One region of the Allohahella marinimesophila genome, then DNA from elsewhere that is predicted to be linked to it. Evidence: predicted binding sites of a transcription regulator. Region 1 holds the regulator's gene; each other region holds the start of a gene.

Region 1 (10,410 bases):
TATTTGTCGACATTGTCAGCAGTGACCACAAAGCGCGTGCCGTCCTCTGCGTAGGGGTCGGCTTCGTGCTCGCCTTCTACATAGTTGGCAGGGGGGCTCGTAATCCCGCCTGTCCATGGAGGAATCACGCCATCTTTCGTCCCGCTCATTTCAGCACCGACTGGCGTCAGCGATGTGCCGAGCTTCTTGGCCTGCTCAGCGGACACCTTGGCCTGAACACCAACACTCGATAGGCAAAGCGCCGTCGCCGACAGCATTGCCAGGACAGCACCTTTACGTAACAGCAGCTTCGGCGAATGCGCACCGGCTTTCAAAGCGATCGAACTCATAGCATGTCCTTTCCGATTCATAGTCTGCACCTGCGAGAGGTGTAATGGCTTATCACAGAGTATAGGCAAAGAAAATCATCTTGCTATGAACGGGCAGCGTGAAGATTTTGATATACTTCAACGCAGGCAGGCTTGGCCGTAGCCCACCAATAGAGGATGTTCAGATGGCAGCACCAACCCTTACAGAGTGGCAATCGTTCATCAGCGCAAATATCTTCGGCGCAGAGCAGATGCAATTGCAGCAGCAAAAGGTCGACTCCCGGGCGCTACAGGACATTCATGAACGTGCCGCCTTGTTGTTTTTGCAGATGGCCTGGACCGGGCTGCTGCAATCGCTCGCCCGCCAGCAGGGTCTTCAGCTTGAGCGGCCCTCTCTCGATGCGCTAGAGCAGGAAATTGGACATGGCACTGCCGAAACGGGCGTATTGCGAAACCTGTTGGCAGAGCGGGATTCATGGCTGACGCTGATGCTCGAGGCTATAGCAGAGGTCAGTAGTGCTCATGCCGGCCAGGGCGCATCGAGAGAAAATGGCGTATCATCAGATGAAGAGGGGGGCGATGGTCTCATCGCCATGGTTGATCTTGGCGCGTCGTCGAGAGATCTCGCACGCTGGTCTGGAAGCCTGCGTGCCCTCGTATATCAACTGGAGAGTTCCAGCCTTGAATGCTGAAAATCAGCCCTCATAATGTGTCTACACATGTAGGAGATGACTATGCCTTCAGCACTATTTGAAATCATTCAGCTGTCGAATGGTAGCTTTGCACTTCAACAGATCGGTTCCTCCGGTGAACCCTTGCTGAAAATTGAATTCAGTGATGAAGCCAAGGCATTTCTGGAGAATCAGGACGCTCAGGTTGCTCGCGCCATGATTGGTGCTGCAATTCGGACCGTGGGGCAAATGCGGAGCTATGAGGTCACAGAGGAAACATTGTCTGCTGCGGACCTCGCCAGCAGCGTAGAAGGGTCAGATATCGATCCTGACGACGACACGGCTGTTCGGCGCGAAGCCTTCCGAAGAAAATTGGCCAGCCAGAAGGGTAGTGCGCAAAAGGATGGCAAATCGGATTATCGTCAGGTGAAGCCAGAGTCCCACTGGCTTCATTGATCTTCCGGCCTCCAGCGGACGCCGGAGGTCTGCCTAGATCGTGGTGCGTAACACGCCGATCACTTCGCCTTCAATTTCTGCGGAGCGGCTCGACAGGTCTATGCGCATTGTTTCGAAATCGCTGTTCGCTGGCTCGAGATAGAGGATATTATTTTCCTGCCGGATAGTCTTTACGGTCACTTCGTCATCAATTCGTACTACACCGATCGAGCCATTGCGAATCTCTGATGTCTTTTTGATGGCGAGAAGATCACCCTCCAGTATGCCCACGTCTTTCATGCTCAAGCCCCGTACGCGTAGCAGGAAATCTGGCAGTTGCGAGAACAGTCCTTTGTGGATATCAATGCGTTGTTCGATATTTTCAGTAGCAAGAATCGGGAATCCGGCAGCGACCGATCCAACAACTGGGACGCCGGGCTCCGGCTCATCGAGCAGTCGGATACCTCTGGAAGCCCCTGGTATCATCTCGATGGCACCTTTGCGGGCAAGCGCCTTGAGATGCTCTTCCGCTGCGTTGGCAGACTTGAAACCAATGATACCTGAGATTTCCGCACGGGTAGGCGGACGACCCTCCTCGAGAATATAAGTGCGGATCAGTTCAAGAATCTGGGCCTGGCGTCTGGTCAATCCTGTCATGAGAGATGTCCGTATACTGGTTATATAATCAATACTGTTAATGTATACACATCTCGCATGCATGTAAATACCTGAATATCAACCGGAAGCGGCCCCAAAGCCACTGGCCGTGCGCCTTGAATCCGTATCAACGCTCCTCATCTGGATCTGGATAACCAATGACCTTTCAGCAATTCGAATCCCTCAGCCTGTACGTTCTGGTTGGAGGGCTCATCATTTTCATGGGCTTCATCGTCTGGGACCTCGCCAAAAAGTCCAAGGCGGGGCGTTTTGGCACAGCGATTCTCTTTATCGCGTTGTTTCTGGGCGTGGTCGGCTTTGTGGTAAAGACCGTCCTAGTGGAGATCTTTAATGTCGGGGCTGGCTGATAGCGCAGACCCAACGCTTAGTCCCGCTGCGGAGCACGTTCACCAGGATAAAGCGACTCCGCCAGGCTTGCTGGCTGGGCATCATCGGCAGATTTGGACAGCCACTCTCCCGTGAAGTTGATGATCCTGACTTGCAGCTCGGCAGCTCTCGAATCGGCCGATCCTGTCGGACTGCCAAAACAGTGCTGCTGGAGGGTGGCAAGCTCGGCCTTGATCTTACCCAGCACCTGTTCACTACGCGCAACATTTGAGCGGCTGGTCTGCTTCTGGAGCCAGCTGGAATACACGCTGGCAAAGCTGCAGGGTGTCATGGCTTCGAACGCTGGTCGCTCCCTGCGCGCCCACTGCTGTTGAACGGATAGGCCTTCACGGGTTCCGGGTGCCTTTTCGTGGGGTGCCTGAAGCGCGCGTTGTCTGTAGTGCCAGGCCAGCCAGCCGAGTCCAAGGCACAATATCGCCAGAATCAGGCTGAGCAGTGGCCAGAACCTGCTGTACTCTCCAGCGGCAGTGGCTTCGCCAGGCGTAGCAGAATCAGGAGCCGTCACAGTCTGTCGCTCGGCGTCAGATTCGGCGCTATCTGATATCGGAGGTGGTGCGAGCGCAGCTTCGCCTGAACCACTTCCGCTCACCTCAAGTACGCGCTCAGGAAGAATGGCGACACGTTGCTCATCGTTCACCACGTCCCACCAGGGGATTCTGATTTCCGGCAATACGAAACGGCCTGGTCGTGTAGCGATCAGCGCATATTCCTGAGTTCGGACCCCGGTGATGCCGGCGGCATGCACTTCCTCGCTCGTTTCGGACTGGCCTGGATAAAGTCGCACCCCATCCGGGGTATCTACGTCGATGGGGGGCAGCGTAGCACTTTCAAGCCCGAGTCCCTGCAAGGTAATCGTCCGGGTAACCGACTCGCCGACCTGCAGCTTCGCGGTATCCGGCTCATAGGACTCCGAGACACTGAACCCCATGGCTGGAAGCCAGGTGCTGCCGCTGAATCTGGCTGGAGGATCCTTGATATCCACCGACACAGGTGGACTAGTCACCGTTTCGTAGTTGCCCCGCCCAAAGCGACGATTGACGAACCGGCCTGAAAACTTCACCGCCGGAATAGTCAGTTCACCACTGTCTTCTGCAAAAACAGCGTATTGTCGCTCCACGACCTCAAACCGTTTCCCCGCGCGCGTCTGGTTGTACTCCTTCTGCTTCTCGAGCTGCCGGAACAGCGCCCCTTTCACATTGGGGTGGGCCAGTTGTCCATCCACGAGTTCATTGCTGTAGAGCAGTTTGACGGTGAGGAGCATCTGCTCGCCAACGTAAGCGCTCTCCTTGTCTATCGTCATTTCGACCATCAGGTCACTGTCGGCCGGGTTCTTCGGCGCATCGCTGACCTTGAGCTCTATCGGATCGGTCGACTCGTCTTCAAGGCTCAGAGCGGGAATGGTGATATCGCCAGCTCGCTTCGGGCTCAGTGTATACGTCCAGGCGACCAGCGAATTGTTCACATTATTCTCAAACTGGACGCGATAGTTCTGCTGGCGATCAAGTATCTCGAAATCTTCTTCGAGCACACTGACTTCTGGGGAATCGATGTCCAGGGTATTGAGGTTGAACAGGCTGATGCCCAGCGAGGCATCGAGCTTGCTCGAAATTGTAAGCTGCACTGTTTCTCCCAGCGCCAGCTCGTTTCGATCCACCGAAGCCGTGAGCCCATCCGCAGCCATTGACGGGCTGCCGATCAGCATCAGACAGGACAGCCACAGCATAAGCAAGCCTCGGTGACGGCGGTTCAGGGCACGGTCTGATGTCGAGTAGCCATGACTGCTGCTGTTTCGATAATGCATTCTGTTCATTTCCCGATTCATTTCGCTGGTTGTCTCCCCGTTACCAGGGGTTGCTGCTTGCTGTGCCAGGTGAGGTCCGGGTTGCTGGTGCACCTGCCTCGTCCTGTCCGGATCCCGGTGCTCGCTGATCATATCGGCTGTCAGGGTTGCGGTATTGGTACAGGAACTTTCGTTGCAGCAACTCCCCGGGATCATCCGGAATCCGGCGTAGCCACTGCTCCTGCTGCTGCTCACTGAGATCATAAGTCGAGGCCTCTGCGCTAGCTGCAGCAGCATCGGGTAATTCCTCGCCGTCTCCACCTGACTGCTCGGCGGCGGCCTGTTTTGATTCGTCCTTGCCAGCCTGATCATCCGCCTGCTGCTGCCCTTCGGCCGGTGTCTGTTCGGTCTCATTGTCCTGCTGACCTGGGTCCTGGCTGGCGCTCTGGTCCCCGGGCTTGCCACCCTTCGATGAGTCCTGTTGTGTCCCGCCATCCTGTCCCTGACCGTCCTCTGAGGGCTCACCATCCGGCTTCTGCTCACCCTGGCCGCCTTCCTGCTCGGAATCCTCCTCGCCATCCTGCTGGTTCTTTTGCTGTTGTTGTTGCTGCTGCTTTTGTTGCTGCTGCTGTTGTTTCAGAAGCTCTTCGATCATGGCCCGATTTTCTCTGGCCACGTTCATGTCAGGGTCGAGTTCGAGGGCGGCATCATACGCGGCTATGGCCAGCTCGAGTTCACCAGCATAGGCGTGGGCGTTACCCTGGTTAAAGCGAGTAACCGGGTCAGGCGCCGCACTGGCAAGGGTTTCGGCAGCGGCACCGAAGGCCTTCATCTGATATTGGGCTGCGCCCCGCCTTGCAGCCTCACTATACAGCGCTGCAGCGGTAGCGAATTCGCCGGCCTGGTAAGCTTCGTCCGCGAGCTGGTCCTGACGCTGCCAGAGGCGTTCCCAGAACGATGGCATATTGGGCTGAACCTGTGCTTCGGTATCCGCTGGATTGTCATTCGTGTCCTCCGCTGCAGCATCAGTCGACGACAGTACCAGCACCGACGATGCCAGCCAGAGGCCGCCTGGCACCAGCAGCATTGGTCCGATGGCTGCGAGCAGAGCGCCGCGCCGGTGAAAGATCAGCCCCAGAATTGCCATGAGCGGCAACAGCCAGAAACCCTGGTCGATCCGCTGCTCTATGGTCTGATCACTGTCGGCCGCTTGGGTGGCAGCGGAAGCAGCGTTCAGCTCAGGCACGAGCCGGCGTAGATCACTGTCGTCGAACCGCGCCTCGGCCACACGATCGACGGACTGTGTCGAGACCAGCTTCTTTGCCGCCGCCAGGTCGGCTCGCGCAATGATGACTTCGCCACCGCGCTTGAGAAAGCCCTGATCCGGCAGGGAGATCGGCCCGCCAGACTCGGTGCCGAACGAGAGTACGGAGACGGCTACGCCTTGAGGCAAATCGGTACGAAGCGAGATCAGCGCCTCGAGATTCTCTGCTTCGATGCTGTCGGTCAGCAGCAGAATCCTGCCGCTTTCGAGTCCCGCCTGCCTGATCAGGTTGCTGGCCTCGAGCAGACCGAGACCGGGATTCGCGCCAGGGTCCGGCATGATGGCAGGATCCAGAGCCGGTAACATGGCTCTGAGCGTCTCGCGGTCGTCGGTCAGTGGTGCCACCACGTGGGCAGAACCTGCAAATACCACCAGGCCGGTCAGGCCATCCTGGCGCAGGGCGAGCAGGTCATAGATCTTCTGTTTCGCTCTGGCCAGGCGACTGGGCGATTGGTCTTCAGCGTACATCGACAATGACAGATCGAGCACCACGACCACAGCATCCTTTTTCTGCACGGCAGGCACTGCCTGCTTGATGAAGCTGGGACCTGCAAGGGCCACGATCATGAGCATCAGCAGCAACTGGGCTGGCCACCAGGGTCTTGTAGTACGCTTTCCAGCGTCCGGCGCCTTGAGCAGGCGTTCAATGACAGCAGCGGGCAGATACCGATGCCACTGTGACACTTCGAAGCGACGGCGTCGCAGCAGGGACAGAAATAATACCGGCAGCAGGCACCAGAGCCAGTTCGGGCGCAGAAACATGAAATCTATACTGGTGTCGATCATACGGCTTTTGCCCTCCGCTGCTTGCGAATCGTCGCGAAGGTCATGCGAAGCCAGGCTGGAACAGGTAACAGCGCAATGAGCAGAAGCAAGCACGCGACGATCAACGCAATCCAGTAGTACTCGGTGACAGGACGGAAGATTCGACCATCCTGTACTACCGGCTCCAGCTGGTTGATGGCCTCGTACACGAGTTCGAGTTCGGAAGTCGATCGGGCACGATAGAATTCCCCACCTGTCGACTGCGCAATATATCGTAACAGACTCTCGTCCAGGTCGGCGGAAGGGTTGTATCGTTGACGACCAAACAGCCCTGCTCGGTAAGCTTCATCTGCACCCAGGCCGATGGTGTAAATTCGCAGGCCTGCTTCTTTGGCGAGTTCGGCAGCCTTGATGGGATCGACTTCACTCCCAAGTTCGGCGCCGTCGGTCAGGAGCACCATGACTCGCGCGTCCGCTGGACGCTCCCGCAAGCGCTTGATGCCCAGCCCAATGGCGTCGCCGATGGCAGTCGCATTGCCGGCGAGGCCGATCTGCGATTCATAGAGCAACTGTTCCACAGTCGCGAGGTCGAAGGTCAGTGGAGCCTGTATATAAGGCTTCGCGCCAAACAGTATCAGCCCCACCCGGTCACCGTCCCGCTGTTTGAGAAAGTCGCTCACCACTTGTTTGAGTGCGGTCAGTCTGTCGGTCTGATAACCACGCAGCACCATATCCGGCTCTTGCATGCTTGGTGAAATGTCTACTGTCAGCATCATGTCCCTGGCCGTTGTGTCCAGCGGTACTGGTTCGCCCTGCCACTGAGGCCGGGTAAGCGCGACGCAAAGCATGCACCAGCTGGCAGCCAGCAGCCAGAGTCGCCAGGGCGGTGTGCGGTGCTGGGCCTGGCCAAATCCACGTGATTCCATCACTTGCCTCACAGCAGCAAACTGGGGCATGACCAGCGCAGGCGCTGCTGAGGTCTCGGCGGCGCTTTGTCCAGAGGGGCCTGAGCCAGCACGGCCTTTCAAGAACTGTAAAACAAAGGGCAGGGGCAGTAACAAGAGCGCCAGTGGCCAGGCAAACTGCAGCGCATCTGACAGCGGCAATATGCTATCCATTGACGATACCCCGTTTCTCTGCCAATCCTGAGCTTCCGGGTGATAGCCGTCGGGCCAGCAGCAGAATGGCTCTGGCGAATGCCTTGTCGCTCGGCCCACCGTCGACGTGCGAAGCGGGCGGGCGGTAACTGGCGCTACCGAGTGGGGCCAGTGCATCGGCCTCTGCAGGCTGTAGCTGGGCTTGTGCACTCAGGTAATTCAGCCAGGCTTGCCCCGTCAGCGTTTTACACTCTGTATGGCCCAGGCTCAGCAGGTGGGCCTTGAGAATTCTGTTGATCGACGTCGCTGCCTCCGAGCCGCGGTCACGAAGCAGTGGCAGTATTTCCTGCCGAAGTCGCTTTTTCTGCCGCTGTAGCCGCAGAGCTGGCTGAAGGTAACGACGATAGCCGATGAACCAGAGCAGTAGTCCGGTGACGATGACAAGCAGCACCAGCATCCACCAGCCAAGGGCTGGCGGCCACCACGACACGGGAGACGGATCGATCAAGGGGTTGAGCGGTAACTGTCTGACCGCTTCTACAAGCTGTTGATTCATTCCTTAACGCGCACCGCTTCGACTGCTAATGCTCCGAAGCACCTCAGCTGGATCCTCAGCCGTGGATATAGGCACCACGATGCATTTGAGGGCTTCGAGCTTGCGAATCTTGGCTTCATGACGTTCCCGTAGTGCTAGGTTGATGTCGTCCAGCGCAGCCTGCCGCTCGGGCAAGGTGAGCCGGTCCCCGGAACTGTTGCAGATTTCAAGCGAAGGGCCTGGCAAAGCCAGTTCAAGAGGGTCATACACAAGAAAGGCGAAAATCTGGTTGTGTCTGCGTAATCTGAACAGTATTTGTTCGCAGCTCAGAGCAGGCCGACTGACAGGCTGATCGGCGACGTGACCATCGGCCGGCAGCTCATCCAGCAGGCCTTCAAAATCGGAAATCAGGAGACACAGCGTACCTGGGCGTGACAGGCGGGTGAGCTCATCCAGGGCGCTGTTGAGACTCGAAGCCGCCACCGTCCTGCTTGACGAGGCCTCGTCACAGAGTCTGGCATTGAACCGATCGATGACGTCAAATATGCGTACCGTCTGACGTTTGTGCTGAGCCGGTTTGACATGTTGATGGCTCACATCATCGAAGACCAGGCCGCCAACACGGTCGTTATTTGCCAGCCCCGCCCAAGTGAGGAGTGCGGAGAGCTCGGCGGCGACGACCGACTTGAATGTCTTGTTGCTGCCGAAATACATATTAGAACGCTGGTCGACGAGGAGCTGCACCGGCTGCTGAGTCTCCTCCTGAAACACCTTGCTGTAGGTGTGCTGGCTACGTGCGCTGACCCGCCAGTCGATATGGCGTATATCGTCCCCCGCCTGATACGGTCGGTGTTCGGCGAAGGTCATGCCACGGCCAAGGAGGTGGCTGCGATGGCTGCCAGTCAGCCCCGGCACTTTCCTCGGATCGAGTTTGAGCGTGAGACTGCGAGCTTCCGGCTGCAGGCCAAGCATGGTCAGCAGATCTATGCGATCACGAAGCTGTGTGCTCAAGGCACAGGCACCACATCGAGCAGGCGGGCGAGAATGGCGTCACGGCTCATCCCTTCGGCTTCAGCGCGGAAGCTTGGAATGATACGGTGCCGGAGCACATCGTGCGCTACCTTGCGAACATCGTCGGGAGAGACATAATCATTACCGGCAAGCCACGCAGCCGCTCTGGCACAGCGATCGATTGCGATCGTCGCACGCGGGCTCGCCCCATAATCCAGCCAGCTGGCAATAGTCTTGTCATACAGTCCAGGGTCGCGGGTCGCCTGGATGATCCGGACAATATAGTGCTCGACATTCTCATTCATGAAGACGTCCAGTACGGCCATGCGTGCCGTAAATATATCTTCATGACTCAACTGCACTTCAGCGTCGCCATTTGCTACTGTCCTTTCGGGCGCTGCTGGTTCTGGCTGAAGCACGCTTGCACTGGCAGGCGCCGTCTGGAGCTGACGGCGCGCCTCGTCACGCGTAAGCTGAAGGATCTGCTGCTCGGACTCGACATTGGGATAGTCAACGATGACATGCAGCAGGAACCGGTCGAGCTGGGCTTCCGGCAGCGGATAAGTGCCTTCCTGTTCGATAGGGTTCTGTGTCGCCATCACCAGGAACACGCCCGGCAGGGGATAGGTCTTGTTGCCGACTGTGACCTGTCGTTCTGCCATGGCCTCCAGCAATGCGCTCTGCACTTTTGCAGGCGCCCGGTTGATTTCGTCAGCCAGAATGAGACTGTGGAAAATTGGGCCGGGCTGGAAGTCGAAACTCTGGGTCTCGGGGCGAAAGATGTCGGAGCCGGTGATGTCGGCTGGCAACAGATCAGGCGTGAACTGAATACGCTGAAAACTGCCACTGATGCAGTTTGACAGTGCTTTGATGGCTCGGGTCTTGGCGAGGCCGGGCGCACCCTCGACGAGCATGTGGCCATCTGCCAGAAGGGCTACGAGCATCTGCTCGACCAAAGCTGGCTGACCGATGATCTGAGTGCGCAGGTATTCCGAAACGTTCTGGAAATGTTGCAGAGAGCTCATTGTTGTTGGTTCTTTTGTTGGTTCAAAGATCAGGCAGCGACTACGGGTACCGTACGCCAGACCGTGCCTGACTGGCCCCACAGTGTCCATGCTTATGCGTATATAAAGAGTTGTCGCTCACAATTGACTGGCAAGTTTGCTATAAATTGTGTGTGGAGCCAATTACGGAAGCGTAAGCCCAATATTGACTGACAAGAACATACCCGACCAGATTGACTCATTAATGAACTAAAACAAATAAAGGCGAGTGATGAAGCAGGTCAACGTGGACAACAAAGCACAGTTTCTGGACATGCTCGATGAAGCGTTCAACCAGAAGCTCAGCGCCCAGCAAGCCAGACGTCTCAGCGAGTTTGCAAGACTCTATCTCGAAAATCTACCACTTGAAGAAGTG
Region 2 (10,410 bases), on a different contig from region 1:
CCCTGGCAGAGAATGTCCTGCGCTTTGGCATAGCGGACGATGTCGTGAATCGTGAGGAAGTAATATTCGTAACGCAGCTCCGCGATGATGCGCAGCTCTTTCTCGATCAGGGCCAGCACATTGTCTGGTATGCCTGCAGGGTAGCGTTCCTGGGCGCCTTCGAAGGTGAGTTTGCGAAGATAGGTACTGGGATCGAGCCCTTCGGGCACAGCTTCCCGTGGATACTGGTAGGTGATCTCATCGAGCTGGAAGGTGCAGCGCGCCAGTATGTCCATGCTGGCTTGTAGCACTGGCGCCGGATAGATCGCCGCCAACCGGCTGAGTGGCCGCAGATGATTCTGGGCATTAGGCATTAGCGTCGCTCGAGCAGCCTTGACCGACATGTTCAGGTCAATGGCCCGCAGGCAATCGTGCAGCATCTTTCGCCTGGAACTATGCATCTGCGGATAGCTGCTGGCGACGATCGGCAATTGCCAACGTTCGCTGAGTTGAGCTACATGCTCACTATGCGCCGCATCATGATCCGTGAGTAGTAGCTGTAGCAGCAGCCAGCAACGATCGCCAAAGGACTTGATGATGGCGATGAGTTCCGCACTGATGGTCTGCTCTGATGAATTGCCCGGCAGCCAGAGCAGGAGCCCCGTCTGAATTTCTTCACGTAGCCACTCCGGATGAAAGTGATAACTGCCTTTTTCTGCTTCGCGTCGGCAGCGGGTAATCAGGCGGCAGAGTTCCGCGTAAGCAGTTTTAGTGGTCGCCAGTACCACGAAGTGATGTCCGCCATGACGGAACTCACTGCCGGTAACAAGACGAAAACGATCCAGCCTGGCCTGCAGCTTACGCTTGGCGTGGTTCTCTTCCGGGTTCTCACTGGCCGCCTGTTCTTTCAGCTGGTCCAGCTGTTTCCAGGCCTTTACCGAACCAGCGACAGAGCATTCATCAGTGATGGCCAGCCCGAGATAGCCAAGTTCAAAAGCCTGCAGCACCAGCTCCTCAGGATGCGATGCGCCCTGAAGAAAGCTGTAGTTACTCAGGCAATGCAGTTCGGCAAAATCGATCACGCGAACAGACCCTGAGAAAAACACTGCTGATGCTTGTCGAAGAAAATCCAGCACAGGCTGCCGCCCGGCAGGCGGCTGATGTAGTAGTTCCGATAGCAAGCTTCGTCATCCCACCACCCGGTGTGGATCTGCACCGGCCCGTGAATGATCTGGAATTCGCTCACCATGGCTTTGGAGCTGAAGGCGAGAGGCGTGACCGGTGTGAGCCAGAGCGGTCTGGTCCTGCCGGATAGCTGTGTAATGGCGGCTGCTTCAGTGGCCTGGATAATCGAGCCGGCATAGATACTCTGTCGCTCAGGGCGGGGGTCATGCACGCAGCGCGGAAACAGTAAGCGGTGCTCCCCAAGTCTGGCGGCCAGACGATTCAGCAGGCGGGTCTGGCGGGCGCGGATCTGGTCCGCTGGCGCTTCCCACAATGCTGCCGCTTTCTGTTCGACCGGTATCAGTTCAGCCTCATGACTCCCGCCTGCATGCAACGAGGCTGCTATGACAGGCGCGGGCAGCTCACAGCGTTCGAGCGTCATCTTCAGCATGTATAACCAGCTTTCAGTACTGTTCTCTGCCTCAGCCAGATTGATCTGCAGATTGCGGGCAGGGTGGCGCTCGCTCTCACGGAAGCGCAGCACCAGTATGAGACGCTGCGCGCTCAGACAGCGAAGTCGCAGAAACTGGCAGAAGGTGCGTATGCCCTGACTGATGGGGAAGAAGAGCGCCTGCTGCTGCTCGATATCATGTTCAAAAGACTGCGACCAGTCGAAGCTTTCCGGCGCATAGTAGGGCTCCGGTAGCCATTGTCGGCGACCGAAAATGAAGTCGACCTCATCCAGGCTCGTCCCAAGGCGATAATTCAGCTCACCGGTATCGAGCGCCTTCAGATCACCAAGCGTCCTGAGACCCAGCTTGTGTAGCCGTTTCACCATGGGTGCCGACAGGGACAGCACGGTCACCGGCAAGTTTCTCAGCTCGATGATGGCATCAGGTTGATCAGCCGCGGCAGGCCCAATCTGCCTGGCGAGAATGCGCGCGGCTCTGGCGCGACTGTGCTGGGCGATGTGCACGGTATAGCCGAGCTGGGCATAGAACTCATGGAGAAAGGCGATCTGTGCGGCATAGTCGCCTTTCAGGCGCCGCATGGAACCGACTTCCATATACAGCCCGTCGGGCGCATCCGGGCTCACCCAGGCCGACTCTGCCAGTGCGGCCACTGCTACATGGCGCAGGGCCTGAAAGGCAGTGGCTGCACTGTATTTCACCACACGCACCGCTGGACACAGACAGCAGGCCGTTTCGCTGGTCATGGCGACTTCGAGCCCAGCCTGCTGCGCGGCCAGATTGATGTCGATGACCTGGCGACCATCCTGGGTCACCACGATAACCGGCTGTTCCGAACGAAACTCGGGCAGACTGTGCTCTGCAAATAAATGCGGCAGATGAAGGTATAACCAATGCATGGGAGTCAGATGGCGGCGGTCTGCAGCAGATGCTTCAGGTCGCTCAGTCGGCTGTAGTGGAAAGGTTGTGGCCTCGGAATCTTTACACTCATCTGCTCGTGAGGCCGGGGCCCACGCTGTTTGAGCACTTCAACCATCAACGCACCTGATGTTGTATCGGGCCTGAGCTGAAGGCGCAGCGAACTGGGGCTGCCAGCCTGATCCATGGCCGGTTGTGCGCTCTGCCGGTAAAGAAAGCAGGCCACCTTGTGCTGAGCCGCTGCAATCTGCAGCCTGCGCAGACAGGCATAGGCTTTCTGAGAGGACTGCTGACTCCGCCTGTTTTCCCCGGACAGACCCGGCCAGGCCAGTACGGCACTGCAGGCCCCACTCTTGATGGCTTCTTCGCAAGCCCACCAGACATCACGGTCGGAGCCGGGGCTGAGCACGATATGATTGTGCACATCTATATCCTCCGCAGCCAATGCGATAGAGTTGAGCTGGAAGGGCGGGGCAATCCAGATGATCCAGCGCTGGCCGCGGCTGAGTGTACGCAGCGCCGGCAACAGCAGCGAAAGTTCGCCAATACCATCGTTGGCATAGATGAGTTCAGTCACGCCATTGCATGGCCAGCCCTTGTCTGTGAGCACCCTGTCCAGCACCGAATACCCCGTAGCAAGCTGAACTGGTTGTGGGGCTGGTTGGGAGGCTGATTGAAATGGCCTGTCCGAATGGGTCACATCCTGGCGAACCTCACTGTCATAGAATGCCAGTGCCGGCTCAGAAGTCTGGAACGAGCTCTGCCCGGATGTGCGGGATTCATAGCGCCAGACCCGTCCGCTATCAATGAGCTGTTCAAGTGACATGTGCATCTCCGTTGTACAGAACTACTGTTTGTTTATACAGTATAGGAAGCGATGTGGTGCCACGCAATCACTATCAGGCCGCATCCGAAAGCTGTTTTGAAAAGCTCAGAAAGATCAGTCTGAAGAGGGCTTAAGTTAAATTAATAATTAATATGAATCGCTAACCCCATGAATAAAGAGGAAAAAGTGTGATTGGGTATATTCAGGGTCGCTTGCTCTCAATTGATTCTCCGCATGTATTGCTCAATGCTGGTGGGGTAGGCTATGAAATAGAAGTGCCTCTCACCGCTGCGCTCGAGCTCACCACGATCAATGTCGAATACGCCCTGTACACACATCTGGTGGTGCGAGAGGATGCCCAGTTGCTGTATGGTTTTCTCACCAGGCAGGATCGTGATCTGTTCCGGGTGCTGCTCAAGGTCAGTGGCATCGGACCGAAGCTTGCGGTGAATATTCTGTCGCACCTGACGGCAAGGGATCTGGTGGCGCTGGTGCGTGCTGAAGATCTGGCTACATTTACCCGTTTGCCGGGGATAGGCAAGAAGACGGCGGAGCGTCTGTTGATCGAATTGCGCGACCGGCTGGCCAATTGGAGCTTTCAGCAAAAGCCCGATCAGGCGAGTCAACGGTTGACAGGTGATGCTGACACGTCAGAATCAGGCGGCATGGGTATTGGGGCGCTGGTAGAGGTCGGCGCGGATGATGTTCTGGATGCCCAGTCGTCATCGCCGGCAAAGATTCGCTTCGAAGCCGAAACGGCTTTGATTGCATTGGGTTACAAGCCGCCAGAAGCCACCCGTATGATTGCCGCAGTCTATACTGATGCGCTGACGCGAGATGAATTGATCAGACAGGCCTTGCGTTCGATGGTGAAAGGTAAATAGCAATATGACGACATATGATAGAAGCTGACCGCCTCATTGCGCCACAGCCACTGCCACGGGAAGAGATCCAGGACAGGGCGATAAGACCAAAGTTGCTGAACGATTATGTCGGTCAGCCGCAGGTGTCGCAGCAGCTCGAAATTTTTATAGAAGCGGCCCGCAAGCGTGGCGAGGCGCTCGATCACACCCTGATTTTCGGTCCGCCGGGTCTGGGCAAGACTACATTGGCCAACATCATTGCCAATGAAATGGGCACCGCCATACGCACGACTTCCGGGCCAGTGCTTGAAAAGGCGGGCGATCTGGCTGCGCTGCTGACCAATCTCGAGCCACATGATGTGCTCTTCATCGACGAGATTCATCGCCTGAGTGCAGTCGTCGAGGAAATTCTCTACCCGGCCATGGAAGATTATCAGCTCGATATCATGATCGGGGAGGGGCCTGCGGCCCGTTCCATCAAGCTCGAGCTGCCACCGTTCACTCTGGTGGGTGCCACGACACGGGCAGGACTGCTGACTTCGCCCCTGCGCGATCGATTCGGTATCGTACAGCGTCTGGAGTTCTACAACGTTGCCGATCTCAGTCATATCGTATCCAGGTCGGGCCAGATGATGCAGGTGAGCATCGATGAAGAAGGCGCGCATGAGATTGCCCGTCGAGCTCGCGGCACGCCGCGTATTGCCAATCGCCTGCTACGGCGAGTGAGAGACTTTGCAGAAGTTCGCAGTGATGGACGCATCAACCGCGAGGTCGCTGATCAGGCGCTGAACATGCTCAAGGTCGACCTGCATGGGCTCGATCATATGGATCGCCGTCTCGTGATGGCGGTCATCGACAAGTTCGAAGGCGGGCCGGTGGGTCTTGATAGCCTCGGGGCTGCACTTGGCGAAGACAAGGGCACGCTGGAAGATGTCATCGAGCCCTATCTGATCCAGCAGGGCTTCCTCATGCGGACCTCGCGAGGCCGGATGGCGACAGCGCTGGCTTATAGACATTTCGGGCTGACGGCGCCAGCGACATTGCTGGTCGAAGCCCAGAACGACGAGCAGCAGATACAATCGGGCAGGCCCGCATCGTGAGCAGTTTTGCCTGGCCAATACGAATATATGTCGAGGATACCGATGTCGGTGGCATCGTGTTCTATGCCAATTATCTCAAATTCATGGAGCGGGCGCGGACTGAACGGATTCGTTCTCTGGGCTTTCCACGATTGGAAACCTTGTGGTCAGAGGTCATATTCGTTGTTCACAGTGCCGAGCTGCAATATCATCAGCCCGCGCGCCTGGATGATGAAATATTGGTCACGGCAGACGTTATCAGGCTCGGTCGCAGCTATATTGAGTTCAGTCAGCATGTCTACCTCCGTCAGCCTGACACCGAAACAAGGGCAGGGCTTGGCAAACCCATCGTCAGTGGTCGCATTAAAATCGCCTGCGTCACTCACGACAAACTGAAGCCAACTGCCATGCCTGCTGCCCTCGCGGCCGCACTGGGAAAGGATTGAGTGCCCTGTTATGGGCTTGAAGCATAACCTGAATAACATTTGAAAGAGGTTCGTTTGCGTGGAAGATAAAATGTCGATCTGGTCCCTGGTTTCAGAGGCTAGCATCCTGGTTCAGATAGTCATGATCATACTGCTGCTGGCATCGATACTGTCGTGGGTGGTCATCTTTCAGCGCGCACAGGTGTATCGCCAGGCCAAACGGGTGACCCAGAAGTTCGAGGAACGCTTCTGGTCAGGCATGGATCTGAACCAGCTGTTCAGGGAAGTGAATGCTGCGCCAAACCTGCACTCTGGCTCGGAACAGATTTTCCGCTCGGGCTTCAAGGAGTTCTCCAGGCTGCGTCAGCAGACCGGTGTGGATCCTGATGCGGTCATGGAGGGCACCCAGCGCGCGATGAAGGTGTCCTTCACCCGTGAAATGGAACGCCTTGAGTCGAATCTGTCCTTTCTCGCCACGGTGGGTTCAACCAGTCCCTATATCGGCCTCTTTGGTACGGTCTGGGGGATCATGAACTCCTTCCGCGGTCTGGCGCAGTTGCAACAGGCTACCATCGCCAGCGTTGCACCAGGTATTTCCGAAGCCCTGATCGCTACGGCCATAGGCCTGTTTGCAGCCATTCCGGCTGTTATCGCCTACAACCGATTCTCCTCACAAGCAGATACTTTCGCAAACAACTACCAGACCTTTGCTGAGGAATTCTCCAGTATTCTCCACCGGCGCGCCCACACCAAAGCTGCTGCCTGATGTCATGGGCATGCCTCAGGCTCGCGAAGAGCCGGGCTGCCTTGAAGTGTAACGGCCTACAGTAAAGGAGCCGACAGCTTATGGATTTTGTTCGCATCAAGCGCAAGCCGATGTCTGATATCAACGTTGTGCCTTATATCGACGTCATGCTTGTGCTGCTGGTCATTTTCATGATCACTGCACCGATGCTGATGCAGGGCGTGGATGTCGCCCTGCCACAGACTGATTCCGATGCCCTGCAATTGCCCCAGGACAAACCACCATTGATCGTGAGCGTAGACAGCTACGGCGCATATTACGTGGAACTTGGCGAAGAGCGCAGCAAGCCGCTGGAGCTAGGTGAGCTGGCCAATAAGGTGAAAGCCCAGAAGGCCGAAGATCCCCAGCTACTCGTGCTTGTGCGTGGCGATACCAATGCCTCGTACGGCACCGTAGTCAACCTGATGGCGATTCTGCGGAGCTCAGGGGTGAAGGATGTCGGTCTCATTACCGAGCAGCCCAAATAGCGATGACTCAAGGTTCTGATTCAGATCGAAATCTGACAGCGAGCACCAACGACCGGTCTGCTGGCGGCCAGTCGGCAAATCCATCCATGGCGCGCTCAGCGACGACGGACGTGCCCTGGCTCATGCCCGTGGCCGTCTCTATGGTTCTGCACGCGGTGCTCATCGGGCTGATGTGGGTGACCATCGATTCGTCGGACAAGATGATAGAAGTGCCGCGCCACATTCAGGCGGTCATGATTGATGACGACACACTCAAGGCCATGATGCAGGCTACTCAGCCAGCGCCAAAACCTGTGCCCCAACCAGAGCCAAAGCCGCAACCGAAGCCTGAGCCAAAGCCCGAACCGAAGCCGGTTGAAAAGCCGCCTGAGCCGCCGCAGCCTGATCCTGAAGTCGTGCGACTGAAGGAGCAGCAGGCCAAGGAGCAGGCTGCTGCTGAAAAAGCTCGGCTAGCCGCCGAAAAGGAGCAGGCGCGGATCGCAGAACTCGCCCTGAAGAAAAAAAAGGATAAGGAAAAGCGCAAGCGCGAGGCCCAGGCAAAGCTGGAGCAGGAAAAAAAGAACAAGGCTTTTCTCGAGCAGCAGCGCATAGCCAAGGAGAAACAGCGTGAGCTGGATCGGCAGGCGCGAGAGAAGGAGCGCGAAGCTGCGCGTCAGGCGGAGCTGGCCAAGGCAGAGCAGAACCGCAAGAGCGCTGAAGAGCAGTTGCTCGCCGACGAAGCTGCCCAGTTCGAAAAAATGTTTGACCAGCAGGCGAGCCGACAGCCGGCTCAACAGACCAATAACTCACAGCTGCAAGCCATGGCGGGTGAGCGAGAAAGACTGATACAACAGATTACTGAAAAGATAGAGCGTAGCTGGATCGAGCCACCTGGACAGAACCGGGGGCTGGAAGTCGATATTCGACTCGAGCTCCTGCCAACGGGTGAGTTGAAGACAGCCAGAATTGCATCGAGCAGCGGAAATAATGGTTTCGACCAGTCTGCGCTCAATGCTGCCTATTCAGTGTCCCGGTATCCGGTGCCTCGAGATACAGCGCTGTTCAATGCTGACTTTCGAAATATCACCATCAAATTCCGGCCGAAGTAAGGCTTCGACCATCTTGAATCAAGGAGTGCAGACAGTTTGCTGAACAAGACCATGCCAATCGCCGCTGCCAGGTTTACTGTAGTGGCCACACTACTGCTCTCGCTGCTGCTGTCGGCTGCAGCGCGTGCCGATCTCGTCATCGAGATCACGCAGGGCGTGAAGGGTGCCGTGCCAATTGCCATCGTGCCATTCGCGAATGAGACGGCAGGGAGTCTGCCCCAGGATCCTTCCGAGATCATCACGGAAGATCTGCGAAGAAGTGGCGATTTCGAGCCTCTTGGCAAGCAGAACTTTCTCAGTCTCCCCAGCAAGGGCGAGGATATCTTCTTTCGTGACTGGTCTCTGCTGGGGCAGCGTTACCTGGTAGTTGGTGCGATCAGCAAGGGCGACGGGCCGGACATGCTGAAGCTTCGTTATGAGCTGCATGACGTCACCTCGCGCAAGCGCATCCTGGGCCGTGTAGTCACGGGCAAGGAAGGCGCGCTCAGAGACATGGCGCATTCTGCGGCGGATGCCATTTATGAAGCGCTGACAGGCACCAAAGGCGTATTTTCGACCAAAATTGCCTATGTCGTGCTCGAAGGCACCAACAAGAAGCCGGTGTACTCGCTTGAAATAGCCGACGCCGACGGTCAGCGCTCGAAGGTCATCTACAAGTCGCCTAGCCCTGTTCTGTCTCCTGCCTGGTCGCCAGACGGCAAGAAACTGGCCTACGTGTCCTATGAAACCGGTCGTCCTGCGATATTCATTCAGGATATCAATTCAGGTGTCAGGACCAAGACCGCATCCTACAAGGGCATCAACAGTGCGCCAGCCTGGTCGCCAGATGGCCGTAAATTGGCCATGACGCTGTCAAAAGACGGTAATCCGGAAATTTACACACTGGATCTCGGCAGTGGAGACCTCAAGCGCATTACCAATAATTGGGGCATAGACACTGAGGCGAACTGGTCTCCAGATGGCAAGTCACTGGTCTTTACCTCCGACCGCGGCGGCAGCCCGCAGATCTACAAAACTGACATTAGCGGCGGCGGCGAAACACGTCTAACCTTTGACGGACGCTATAACGCTCGACCCCGCTACAGTATGGATGGCGAGAGCCTGTTCTTCGTGCACCAGCGGGAAGGCGTGTTTAATGTCGCGAGAATGGATCTCGAAACACGGGAACTGGATGTCCTCAGTGGTACCAGGATGGATGAGTCACCCAGCGTGGCACCAAATGGAAATATGGTAATCTACGCCACAAAGGATAACGGACGGGGTATGCTGGCTGTAGTCGGCGTCACGACTGGCGCCAGATATGTTTTACCGTCGAGAGAGGGTGATGTTCGGGAACCTGCATGGTCACCGTTTCTCTAAACTCTCCGTACACACGAATAAATGATAATTTACCGCCACATCAAGGGAAATCTAATATGAATATGATCGGTCTGCGTTCTATCCTGCTGGCCAGTGTTGCCGGCGTTTTTCTGTCAGCTTGCGCCGGGCAGGACCAGCGGCCGGATCTCGACTCCGATACTGTAGGCCTTGAGGACGATACCAATGGCAGTGAGTCTACCGGTTTCGGCAGCAGCGGCGGCCTGAGCGAACAGCAACTCGAAGAGCAGGCCAGGCAACAGGAGCAGGATGCGCTCACGGCTGAGCAGGATGCGCTCCGCGATGTGAGGGTGTTCTATTTCGAGTTCGACAAGGCGCTCGTGGAGCCTGCTGCCCAGGTGCCGTTGCGTGCTCATGCGACCTACCTGAGCAACAATCCGAATACTAGTGTCGTTCTGAACGGATACACCGATGAGCGTGGCACCAAGGAGTATAATCTCGCCCTTGGAGAGCGACGTGCAAAGGCTATCGAGCGTTTCCTGCTGGTCAATGGCGCCGCTGATACTCAGGTCGAAACCGTAAGCTTTGGTGAAGAGTTCCCTGCCAACTACGGCAGCAGCGACGATGCCTACAGCAAGAATCGTAGGGTCGTGCTGGAATACCGGTAGTCGTCAGTTTATGAACCCGGGAGTTGTCTATGTTCGTGAATAAAATCCGGGAGTCTGGTGGAATGAGCTTCGGGCTGGCTCTGGTCGGCCTGATGGCGCTCTCCAGTCTGTCGGCCTTGAAAGTGGAGGCGGCTGACAATTCGGCCGCCATCAACGCGCAGTTGCTGTATTCCGTCGACCAGATGAAAGAAGAGCTGCGCGACCTTCGCGGACAGGTGGATGAGCTTACTTATCGACTCAAGCAAGCTGAAGACCAGCAGAAAACACGCTACATCGATCTGGACTCGCGCTTGCAGAAGCTGTCTGGTGGGGGTAGTGACGGTACATCTGACAGTAAAAGA
Region 3 (10,410 bases), on a different contig from region 1:
GGGTTGCCAATTACCCCATCAAAGCCCTCAGGAGCCATGGTAGCCCAAACCTTACGGTCTGCCATCAAGCTATCGCCACAGTACCAACGTGCACGCATAGCTTTAAGAGTTGATACATCATCAGTGAACGAAGCAAGTGCAAGCAGTGCCGCACGCAAGGAGTTGCCAGAAAGATCCGCTGCATATACACCGTGAGCCAACCAATACGCGGTCTTGGCCCGATTCATCCCACAGACTGCGTGAGTCAGCGCTGCTAGCAAAATTCCTGCGCCGCAGGCTGGATCAATCACCTTACTCCTGTATGAAAGCTTGGGGGCGGCGAGCTTCGCCAGTCGTGTGGCCAAGCGAAAGTCCGTATGGTAGGCGCCCGTGCTTTTTCGATCCTGCTCATGCAACGCCTCACGCGCCAGGACACTCAGCGCCAAAGCGGGCTGAATCGGTGAACGCTCGATGGCACGTGCCACAGGTGCCGCAAATTCCAAAAGCTCTGCTGTCGGGCTCTTGCTTCTGACCCCAAAAGTCTCGTGAAACGCCGCCAGGTCAAACCCACCGAAAAGCGCTGACACTGCCTCCAAAACTTGAAGCCGAAGCTCAAAGCAGGCAGGACCACGACCTCTACCAATAGCCTTTGTGAGAGCTACTTCTGCTGCGGCCAGATACTCGGCTTCAACGGGGCGAGGTGCGCTCATACATAGCTCTCCACAGGGAGGGGCTTATTGTTTTGAACAGCCTTGGGCTGAGCTTTGCACAACCGTACCGTAGGCCGCTCCACCACCACCAAAAACTCGCTCACGTCAGACGCAGTATTACTAGCCACCTTATTGGGCCGGTACCGGCCAATGGCTCCTAAAGGATGCATCGTGGACGTGCCGATCTTCGAGAGCTCAGACTTAATATCTTGCATGCAGATGTGCCCTTCACTGCTGTACGAGAGCAACACCTTTTGGGCCTTCAAACCATGCACTAGGCGTGAGAGCGTTTGCAGAGCACGGGTCTTGTAGCAAAAATCTGAAGCCAAGTTTTTCCAAGGACGAAGCCCTGCAACCCCCTTCACCTCGGGCTCATCACCCAGAGCTACCGTTTCAAGGATGTGGTAATAGCTCGCGTACTGGCGCTTAGTGTATGGTGGGTCCAAATACACCAAGTCATGCGCCGCATTAGGCACGTCGAACACATCACCCACAGTGGCTTCAACATGCACGCCTCTCTTTTTGAGATCACGGCAGCGCATAGCGATTTTGTCTTGCGATTGGCTTGTCCACTTGGAGAGGAAGCAGCCAAAAGTACCCGCGATGTTGGCCACTCTATTTAAAGCGCCAAAGAGGTCTGCGATGAGCAAGCGCTCTTCTATCTCATCAATAGTGCCAGCCCCCGCCCATTCGCCAATCATCTCCCGCATAGCATCGATTCGTGCTGCATTGTCTTGGGTGAAGTAGCGTCGCTCAAGGCCACAAGTGTCCACCGATGCAGGGCTGTACTCACGCCACATAAAGCCATGCTTGGGCTTGGCAGCATTGAGCGTGGCGATGGCATTGGTGTAGCCACCCAGCCTCCTAAAAGCCGCTTGATCAGCACTGATTAACCGTGCCCCTGCGGAAATCACCGCAGAGTGCAGACTGTCGTTGATACGCACGTTCCATCCCAAGTCAGCAGCACCCTCAGCCACCACCCCCGTGCCACAGAAAGCGTCCACGAAGAAGGCGCCCTGTCGAGGGCGCCCCATGTAGGTTGTTATCTGATTGATGAGCCTAGACTTCGAACCAATGTAGCGAAAGGTCATGCTGCTCCCACGTGCATCTTACGGTTTGAACGCGCCCGCTTGAAAGGCGGGGAATTATTTTTTTGGCCCTCAGGGGCGATTCCATTACGTTCGTAGCACTCACAAAGCAGCACTTCAAGCATCTTAACCGTATTGCGCTGATCGTGATCTTCGACCTCCTTTAAGACCTTCTTGAAGGTTGGAAGGATTCGCAGGTTCAAAGTGTCACTTTTCGCATCAGTGAATCGCATGTGATTGTGCCCCTCAAGTGTTTGTGCAACTGCATTGTACATACATCCAGCAGTTTTTCCTCGTCGCGATTCAGAAAAATGCCAACATCCTCATTCCTGAGCTCCGTAATGTAGATTAACTGGAAATCTCATCGAATTCATGACTCTAATTCCGGGGGAAGTCAGCAAAAATACCATTAATATCATTTACATATAACTTCATACCACTGTGCAGTCCGTAACCTATAGAATAAACTATATAAATTAATGTCTGCCAGATTGGTCGGGCAGCCCTCTAGAAGACTTGAAGAAGCCACCACCATTACCAAAGCTTGCGCCCGTGAGACCGCAACATTCAGCCGATTCCTCTTTAGCAGGAATCGGACACCTTTTGAACTCTCTGCGGCCACACTCGCTGCCATTGAGACGATAACAACTGGCGCCTCCTGTCCCTGGAACTTGTCGACAGTGCCAATACGTGCAGAGGGACCGAGCGCCTTTTTCAACTCGTTCACCTGATAGTTGAACGGTGCGACGATCAGGATATCCTCTACTTTAAGCGGGTGGATCTGACCCTGCTTGTCGCGCCACTGGCTTGATAGCAGTTGCGGCACAAGCTCCGTGATCATACTGACTTCTTCGAAACTTGCCTGCTTGTTACCTGAGTGGTCTAGGCTAATGTACTGGATACCAGTCCGACGCTGGAGTAGCCCTCCTTTACCAGCTTCAAACAAGATTTCTTGGCGATCACAGGCAGGATCATTGTTGAGACGGGATTCGTAAATAGCTTCACTAATGAAGGCATTTACACCCGCGTGCATTCGATAGGTGCGATTGAGAAAGACCCCCATTTCGGGTGGTATGGTGGCGTGATCCTTCAGAATGTAGTCGAGTATCGACAACCCGCTATCACCGGGGTGGGTTCCTTCAACTGGCTGGGGCAACTGCATTTGATCGCCCAGACACACAATGTTCTTGGCCTGAGCGCTCATGGCCACGAAATTTGCTATTGAAACTTGGCCAGCCTCGTCGATAAACAGATAATCCACCCGCGCGCCTTGTCGGGCAAATCCCCACGCAGTGGCCCCAACCACGCGGCCTGGACCGACCGCTTCGTCGATATCTGAACTCGCCTCCAAGCAGATGACGTTGGTGCCCTCAAACTGGGGCTCTGGATCTCGTCTGATCTTACAGAGTGTAAAGCGATCGGACTGTTCCTCCATAAGCGACAGCACGCCGAGCAGTAAGTTGTTGATCGCCTCGTGGCTATTGGACGTGATACCAATAGAATGGCCGCGACGCAAAAGTTCAAGAATGATGTGCTTGGCCGTGTAGGTCTTACCAGTTCCGGGTGGCCCCTGAATGGAAATGTAGCTATTGTTGAGTGCAGCTATGGTTGAAACGATTTTTTCGAGCTTTGCCTGACCGTCCAGTTCATCAATTGCCAGAAGCTCTTCGCTCGAGACATCCGGTTGTAGGCGAAGCAAGAACTCACGTAATGGCTTCGGTAGCTTACTGTGGTTCAAGAAAGCGTCAGCGATTGCCTTGATCGCGTCCTCCAAGGGCTTCGCCGAGACATACTCGTCCGCTATCAAGTCGCAGTTAGCCGGGGGTGAAAATTTGCTTTTGAGAAGAAGTGTTCCGTGTCTAGTATCAAGGTCACAGACCGCTACCGATTTAGGAATGGTCGATAGTACCTTGGCGCTAGTAAAGCGACGATTGCGAAACTCCTGCGCAGTATCGTAGCTGTATTCGTAACAGAGATTGCGATCTCTTGGCTTTTGGATAAAGGGGGCTCTGTTTGTGCGCTGGCAACCGGCGAGGCAGTCTGGATCATCATAGAGCTCCGCAAAATCCATCCCCAGTCGCTCGAAATACCGCCACCACATAGGCTTGTTCGCGCGTTTGTGAAACTTGACGAGCCATGCCAGCTGCCCCGCAATGACTCGGTCATCAGCGCTACGCGAATTATCGCTGGCCAGGTCTCGCAACGCATTTTCAAGCAGGTCCTCTTCGGTAAACTCATAGAGCGCAGGTGCTTCAAACTCGGCACCTTGGCTTGCATAGGTAATCCCGTGAGTTCGCTGCTGATCGCGGAGCCAGTCGACGAGTTCCTGCGTTGAATTGCAGTCGTCGATATTGTAATCACGGATATCGCTTAATGTTGAAGAGGTTTCCCAATCGTCGCCATCGGGATTGTCTCGCCACCGGGCATACACGGCAACTGAGTCACCCCCACTTGAAACCTCGGTATCCCTTCCCCCACGGTACAGATGTTCGACGTTCTTGATGGAATACTTCGGCTCCCCGATCAATAGACCTTGACGAACGATCTTGTAGAGGTCGACGAAGACCCCATTTCTAAGTAGCTCATCGATCTCGTTCTCGCCCGCTCCATAGCGACCCATGAGACGTTGGCAGACAGTGACTTCGTAGTGACCATAGTGATAGATATGCATGCCTGGATTTGCGAGCCAGCGCTGATAGGCAAACTTGATGAAGTCTCGGAATGCTGCCTCTTCCTGCTCGTGATCATGGGCCCAGCGCTCCCAGAACAGGCGCTCTCTGCGCTCATCGAAGTAGGCACAACCCCAGAGATACTCCAGTCCTCCTTCAACCAGCGGAAATCCTTCCAGGTCCCAGAAGAGATCGGCATCGTGATGCAGTGGCAACAGCGCTAGGCCGGTGGGGCTTTCGGCATCTACCGCTATCACTTCAAAGCAGGTACTGCCTTTCTCCCGACTTTGTAGCTGTATTCGAGCCTGCTGCTTGAGCTTGTCGAATATTCTGGGATTGAGCTTTGGAATGCTCGACAAGGCAGTCAGCGACAGCGCTTCAAGACTTCCAATACCCGCCGCCTCAAGCTTTTTTATTTGAAGTCTGCTGATGTTAGCTACGAGTGACAGATGATCCTGAGTGTGTCGCAAAGCTTCGACGTAGTTACTCCAATTCCCGTGATCAGCAAAATCGAATGGATCTGGTTGCTGATCGGCATCGAAGGCGGCCTGCTGCTCAAGCAACTCATCCTTTTTGGCGCGGTAGTAGTCCAGGTAGTCACTAACGCGAAACTTGTGCTTCGTCTGGTCACCCAGCACGACGGCCATCGAATTCGGTAAAACGCCCTGTAGTTCTTCGAGCAGCTCTGCGTAGCAGGCCAGCTGGACCACAAAGTAAGGCTTAATGGAGCGCGAGAGCTTTGTGTCCCAGGGTTCGTAGAGATAGTCACCGAAGCGTAATTGGCCCGGCACTCTCACGAGAAAGTCTGCGTAGCCCCGAAAATTGTCACGCATAAGGCAGGCCTGGAATATTAGTTCAGCGCCCGACTCCATGGCATGCAGTGTGTCGGCAAGGCGCGCCTCATCACTCTGCTTTGTGTTTATCTCTACTACAGATTCGTAGTGTAATCGCAACTCATCCAGAAAAGCGGACTCATGCGCCAGCCCTTTATCAGCGAGATAGTCGAGCAGAGCGTCTTGTGGGTCTTCTTCTGGACAAAGTTCGGGTTGCTCAAGCGCCAGTCGGTTCATCCAAGTGATGAAAGGCGAATGCAGGAAGGCCACCACATCGGAGGGACTATATAGGATATGGTTGTTCTGCTTTCTCACTGCAACCTCGGAAAAAATCGAAAGCGCGGATTCCAAAGATCACTTACTCTGGTGGGCGATGCAAGCTGCTACTTGCGAACTACTAGCGGTTCCTAGCAAAAACTCCATCGCCCGCGACCAACGAGACTCGCGTAGCTCAGCTGATGGAGAGAGCGAACCGAGATGCGGAACGTCAATGTCCTGCGTGGGATGCCGCGTTACTTATTCGTGATACCAGGAAAGATCTCAAGGCGGGGCGCAAATTCTGAGGTTGCTCTGACTTTCCGAAGTATCGGGTCATCCAGGAAATCGGCTGAAAGAGACGCCTCTGTGGCTGCTCCAGCGTTCCAAGGACTCGTATCACTTAGGACCTTGGGAAGCTAGAAAAGTGCCACCTGATCGGCGATACTCCTGGCTCACGTGCAGCAGAGTCTCTCATGCCAGATCCGTATAACCAGAAAGCGCAGCAATACTCCGAACAGTATCAACAGCTCAGCTTTGTCTCGGCGCATGCTGCCTGGACGCATCTATTGCCTTCGAGCACTAAGGATAGTCGAGCAATCGACATCGGTGCCGGCAGCGGCCGAGATGCCGCAGGCTTGGCGGCTCTCGGCTGGCACGTACTCGCCATTGAACCCTCAGATGGGCTGAGACGCCTTGGAGAGACTGCAACAGCCAACTTGAATGTCGACTGGCTCAGCGACAAACTCCCGCATTTACCAGTGCTGCACGAATTACACGGTGGCAACTCAGCCAGCCTAATCCTCGTCTCCGCAGTCTGGATGCACCTTACACCAGACGAGCAGACCACTGCTTTACCAGTTTTGACTCAACTCATCGAGCCCAGCGGCCTCCTGGTCATCACCCTACGCCACGGCCCCAGCCCTGACGAACGCGTCTTCTACGAAACCAACAGCGCAGCTCTCCAAGCCCACGGCGAAAGACTCGGCCTCGAAACCGTCCTCCTCACCTCAGACGATGACAAGCTGCAGCGCAATGCCGTATCTTGGGAGACGATCGTTTTTCGCAAGAAGGGGTAGCGTGAGCCGCTAGTTGAGAAGTTCGGGCTGAGTCGGCGCAGCTTGTGAAGAGCGAGCCAAAGCCGGACGAGTACACTGGCAGCTCATCACGGGCCGCCGACAGATCACATTCTCTCCTGGCTTTGCGACGCCATCAATCGCGCCGTTAGAGTCGACATGGCTGTGGCATTTATTCAGCGCGCTGGTCTGGAACTCCTTCGGGACGATCTTCGAAGCGCCCTCACCCGCGACAATGTCAAAGTCCGCATTCTCACCAGAGACTAGTTCGGGATCACCGACCCTCAGGCGCTTCGCGAACTGATGCTTCTGCAGCAATCCGGTGCTGAGGTCAAGGTCTACGAGTGCGCCCTGATACGAGCTTTCACCTGAAGACCTACCTCTTCCTTTATCAGCTCGGGCAAGGCGGCAGCAATGCTGGCTTAACTGATGGATTGCTCGGCGAGGTCTTTGTTGGCTCCAGCGATATCAGCCGGCAAGCGCTCAAAGATGGGCTGGAGTGGAACTCGTATCTGCTATCCCGGGGATGATGGCTTGCTGGCGACTCAGCATCAGTTCAATCAGCTCTTCGCGCATCCTCGTGCCGTATCCCTCACGCATCGCTGGATTGATGAGTATGAACAGCGTAGGCGACCACCCGCCACGTCTGTCGCGCCAGGTAGTCATGAGGTATTGCAGCCGCCAACGCCGACATCGGTATAAGTGGAGGCATTGGCGGCGCTCGATGAGTCACGCCTCCATGGCTATCGTCGAGGTCTGGTCGTATTGGCAACGGGTTTGGGTAAGACCTGGCTGGCGGCCTTCGATGTGAAAGCCTCTCCGACCAAACGCGTGCTGTTCGTCGCGCACCGAGAAGATATCCTGTATCAGGCGGCGACCTTTGTGCGCATTGGTGAAGGCCTGCGGGTTGGCTTCTATAAGGGACAGCAACGGGATGTTGACGTCGATGTGCTGTGTGCGTCCATACAAACCATTGGTCGCTCGGCGCACCTCGAACAGTTCGCGACGACGCACTTCGACTACATCGTGGTGGATGAGTTTCACCATGCGGCCGCACCGAGCTAGCACCAACCCAGCACCGTCTGCTGAATCACTTCACACCGCGCTTCCTGCTGGGGCTGACGGCGATACCCGACTGGACGGATCAGTCCGACATCCTGTCGCTGTGTGATGACAACCTGGTCTTCGAGTGCAATCTGTTTCGCGGCATTCACGAGAACTTGCTCGCGCCGTTTTGCTACCACGACATTTATGACGAGAGCATCGACTACACAGAGTTCCCCTGGCGCTCTTGCAAGTTCGACCCCCGTAAACCCTCCGAAAAAAGCCGTAGTCAAAACTAGAATTTCCCGTGGGATAAGCGAAAGGAGATTCTGCATGAATAAACCCGTTTTCCCGAAAGCCACTTCTGTCAATCCTTAAGCAGGTCAACACAAGGCCGCTGTCTGTCGGGATTTCGGAGCGCGCAGACACCAAGATATGTTGCCAGCACATCAAGTTTTCTTTGTTTTCCTTGTGGCATATTTAATAGAATTTCTTATAGATCGTTGTTTTAACGCTTTTTTAAGAAGTTGGCTCAATTTCTGCTTTTGGCATCATGAACCAAAAAAGGAGAAATACGAATGCCCCTCAAACGTCTAACGTCTTGTGTACTCTTTTCAACGGCCTTCTTGTCTGCAGGCCTTTCCCAAGCCTCATTGATTGGATCTACAGTTCAGCTCGAAGCTGCCATACAGTCATACTCTTCACCTCTAATCGAACGGTATGCGCTGAGCCTCAACCCTACAGTCAGTGCAAGTCAGATTGAGTTCACGAGCACCAGTGTGGGTGACTTCGAAACGCCGAAGGCCAACCTGAACCCACCAAACATGGTTGTGGATATCGGTGCAGACTTCGTCCACTTCGACTTCAGCAATGCTATTGCTGACACTTTTAGCAGTGGTAAGTTTGTCGGATTTATCTTCACATTCGGCAGTCCGGAGCTGATCAAACTGAATGGAGCAAAACTGGTGGCGGCAGAACGCCTTCGTTTGCGGCAATCGGACATCTCAATTTTCGAGAACCAACTTCTGGTGAATTTCAACGACCTGCCTTTCAGCAATCAGTCCCGCGCGAGACTGCAATTAAGCTCTGAGGTGCTCACGCCCCCAACCCTGCCGACCGAAGTTCCTGCGCCGGCATCGCTCCCTCTTCTGCTAATTGGCGCTCTGAGCATGATTGCCTTACGAAGAAGGCGAGCCGTTACAGCTGCAACGGCTTAATCACCTACGCTGCTGCCAGCATTTGGCTGGCAGCAACATATCGGAGCCACATATGAAGTTGAAAATAAGCGCAGTACTCGGTTTCGTTTTCCTCCCTGGCTTCGCCCAGTCAGATGGCGGTAGCAGTGATTGTGACACCAGCGACGTTAGTGCTCTCTGGCTTTCGACAATGGCAGTTGCAGCAGAGGATGCGGTGCGCTTGCACAGGAGCTATTGCGATCCCGAGGCCGCCAGCTCGCTAAACCCAAAATCAATCAACTCTTTCAATGTGACAGCTCAAGGCGTAGCGCTCGCGGCAGCCGCTGAATCTGAAAGCCAGCAAACGAGCGACAGCTCGAAGAAACTAACCCAATGTCTGCATCAGATGCAGACTCCGCGATAACGACGTCGTCCACCATCCGCTGCCACCAATTCCTTTTTCACGTTTGGAAATTATAGGAAGACACGCATGATCAAGAGAGCCGCAGATGAACTGGACGGAATGTTAATCGCGCTCATCGTCGTAGCCACCGTACTGTTTTTTGCTGTAGCAGCTATGTTCATGACAGACCCCGAAGTCAAACTCATCCAGGAACTTCGGCTGCTCAACGCTCCCGGGGCTCATGTGGAGTGGGCATATGTCGAAAGCTACAACAAGAGACTTGTAGAGGTTCTAATTATCGATATGGACAGCGCTGCTTTCGAAAGCTTTCCCCCCTTTTCGCGCTACTATCCGGCTGCGCTACTGACATACCCGACGGCAGGCATCAACTTGGAGGACTTCAACCAGGCCGTTCGCTATGACATCAATACAGCATTGAGTGGCAGTAACCATACGTCTGGTTACCTTGCAAGAGGAGAAATAGCGGAGGCGTTATTAGCAGAGCGCCAGGAGAAAGGAAGCGGAACCCTTCTGAACAATCGTCTGATGGTAATCGTTTTGCCGTGGCTGACGTATCTGCTTCTCGTTTGTCTTGCGGTTTACTTTGCACGCAAGCTGGTGCTAAACCCGCACTCATCAGCGAAGCTCTTCCTGTGTTACCTGCCGATATACTATGCGCTCATCACGCTACTTCAGAGCATGATTACCGCTCCACAAGAGTCACTGCAGCCTTTACTGGACTCATGGCTCAACCATTGAAGCATAGCCTTATAGCATTCGTTAGTCTGCCGCCATACAGCACGGTGCATGATCTACGTCTTACTGCCGAGGTGCCCAATCAGACTGGTAGCAATCCATGTTTAACCGACCAAACTTGCTTGGTCGCGAAGGACAATATGCAAATGCGAAACAACGAGATGGAGGTGTTACAAGGTGAACGATTTTTCTCCTAGACCTAAGCTGGCAGCTGAGTTTGCTAATCTGATCCTGCATCAAAATTGTTCGCGATCAGGGGCTTTAATAATCACTGCGCCGCGCAGAACCGGATTGACTACTTTCCTACTGCGGGACCTGAAGCCGATCCTTCTCAACGAGTCATTGGCAGCCTACGTGGACATTGGTGGGGGCGAAGCAGATATACTCGCGCCTCTGTTTCACTCTGAACACGACCGAAGGTC

The links. The regulator LexA, encoded in region 1, represses DNA repair genes until DNA is damaged. The targets are predictions, from matches to a motif close to TACTGTNTANNTANACAGTA.
Region 2: the regulator LexA is predicted to act here: its motif matches at 3,380-3,399, upstream of imuA (translesion DNA synthesis-associated protein ImuA).
Region 3: the regulator LexA is predicted to act here: its motif matches at 2,043-2,062, upstream of ABD735_RS18670 (DNA adenine methylase).

The regions. Positions count from the first base shown of each region.
Region 1 covers NZ_BAABBO010000024.1:1,151-11,560, forward strand. Annotated here, with positions in the region: gene ABD735_RS19685 (DUF1329 domain-containing protein) at 1-329, opposite strand, end outside; gene ABD735_RS19690 (DUF6586 family protein) at 494-1,000, shown strand; gene ABD735_RS19695 (hypothetical protein) at 1,043-1,435, shown strand; gene lexA (transcriptional repressor LexA) at 1,469-2,071, opposite strand; gene ABD735_RS19705 (DUF2788 domain-containing protein) at 2,230-2,439, shown strand; gene ABD735_RS19710 (BatD family protein) at 2,457-4,289, opposite strand; gene ABD735_RS19715 (VWA domain-containing protein) at 4,321-6,369, opposite strand; gene ABD735_RS19720 (vWA domain-containing protein) at 6,366-7,466, opposite strand; gene ABD735_RS19725 (DUF4381 domain-containing protein) at 7,459-8,001, opposite strand; gene ABD735_RS19730 (DUF58 domain-containing protein) at 8,005-8,991, opposite strand; gene ABD735_RS19735 (AAA family ATPase) at 8,988-10,016, opposite strand; gene ABD735_RS19740 (NAD-glutamate dehydrogenase) at 10,282-10,410, shown strand, end outside.
Region 2 covers NZ_BAABBO010000001.1:870,473-880,882, forward strand. Annotated here, with positions in the region: gene ABD735_RS03895 (error-prone DNA polymerase) at 1-1,061, opposite strand, end outside; gene ABD735_RS03900 (Y-family DNA polymerase) at 1,058-2,512, opposite strand; gene imuA (translesion DNA synthesis-associated protein ImuA) at 2,518-3,357, opposite strand; gene ruvA (Holliday junction branch migration protein RuvA) at 3,546-4,241, shown strand; gene ruvB (Holliday junction branch migration DNA helicase RuvB) at 4,256-5,320, shown strand; gene ABD735_RS03920 (YbgC/FadM family acyl-CoA thioesterase) at 5,317-5,745, shown strand; gene tolQ (protein TolQ) at 5,816-6,490, shown strand; gene tolR (protein TolR) at 6,571-6,996, shown strand; gene tolA (cell envelope integrity protein TolA) at 6,999-8,084, shown strand; gene tolB (Tol-Pal system beta propeller repeat protein TolB) at 8,121-9,443, shown strand; gene ABD735_RS03945 (OmpA family protein) at 9,500-10,069, shown strand; gene ybgF (tol-pal system protein YbgF) at 10,099-10,410, shown strand, end outside.
Region 3 covers NZ_BAABBO010000021.1:49,505-59,914, forward strand. Annotated here, with positions in the region: gene ABD735_RS18665 (Eco57I restriction-modification methylase domain-containing protein) at 1-689, opposite strand, end outside; gene ABD735_RS18670 (DNA adenine methylase) at 686-1,780, opposite strand; gene ABD735_RS18675 (TM0106 family RecB-like putative nuclease) at 2,193-5,594, opposite strand; gene ABD735_RS18680 (class I SAM-dependent methyltransferase) at 6,011-6,613, shown strand; gene ABD735_RS18685 (hypothetical protein) at 7,094-7,276, opposite strand; gene ABD735_RS18690 (DEAD/DEAH box helicase family protein) at 7,313-7,675, shown strand; gene ABD735_RS18695 (hypothetical protein) at 7,672-7,947, opposite strand; gene ABD735_RS18700 (PEP-CTERM sorting domain-containing protein) at 8,233-8,871, shown strand; gene ABD735_RS18705 (hypothetical protein) at 9,320-9,991, shown strand; gene ABD735_RS18710 (hypothetical protein) at 10,166-10,410, shown strand, end outside.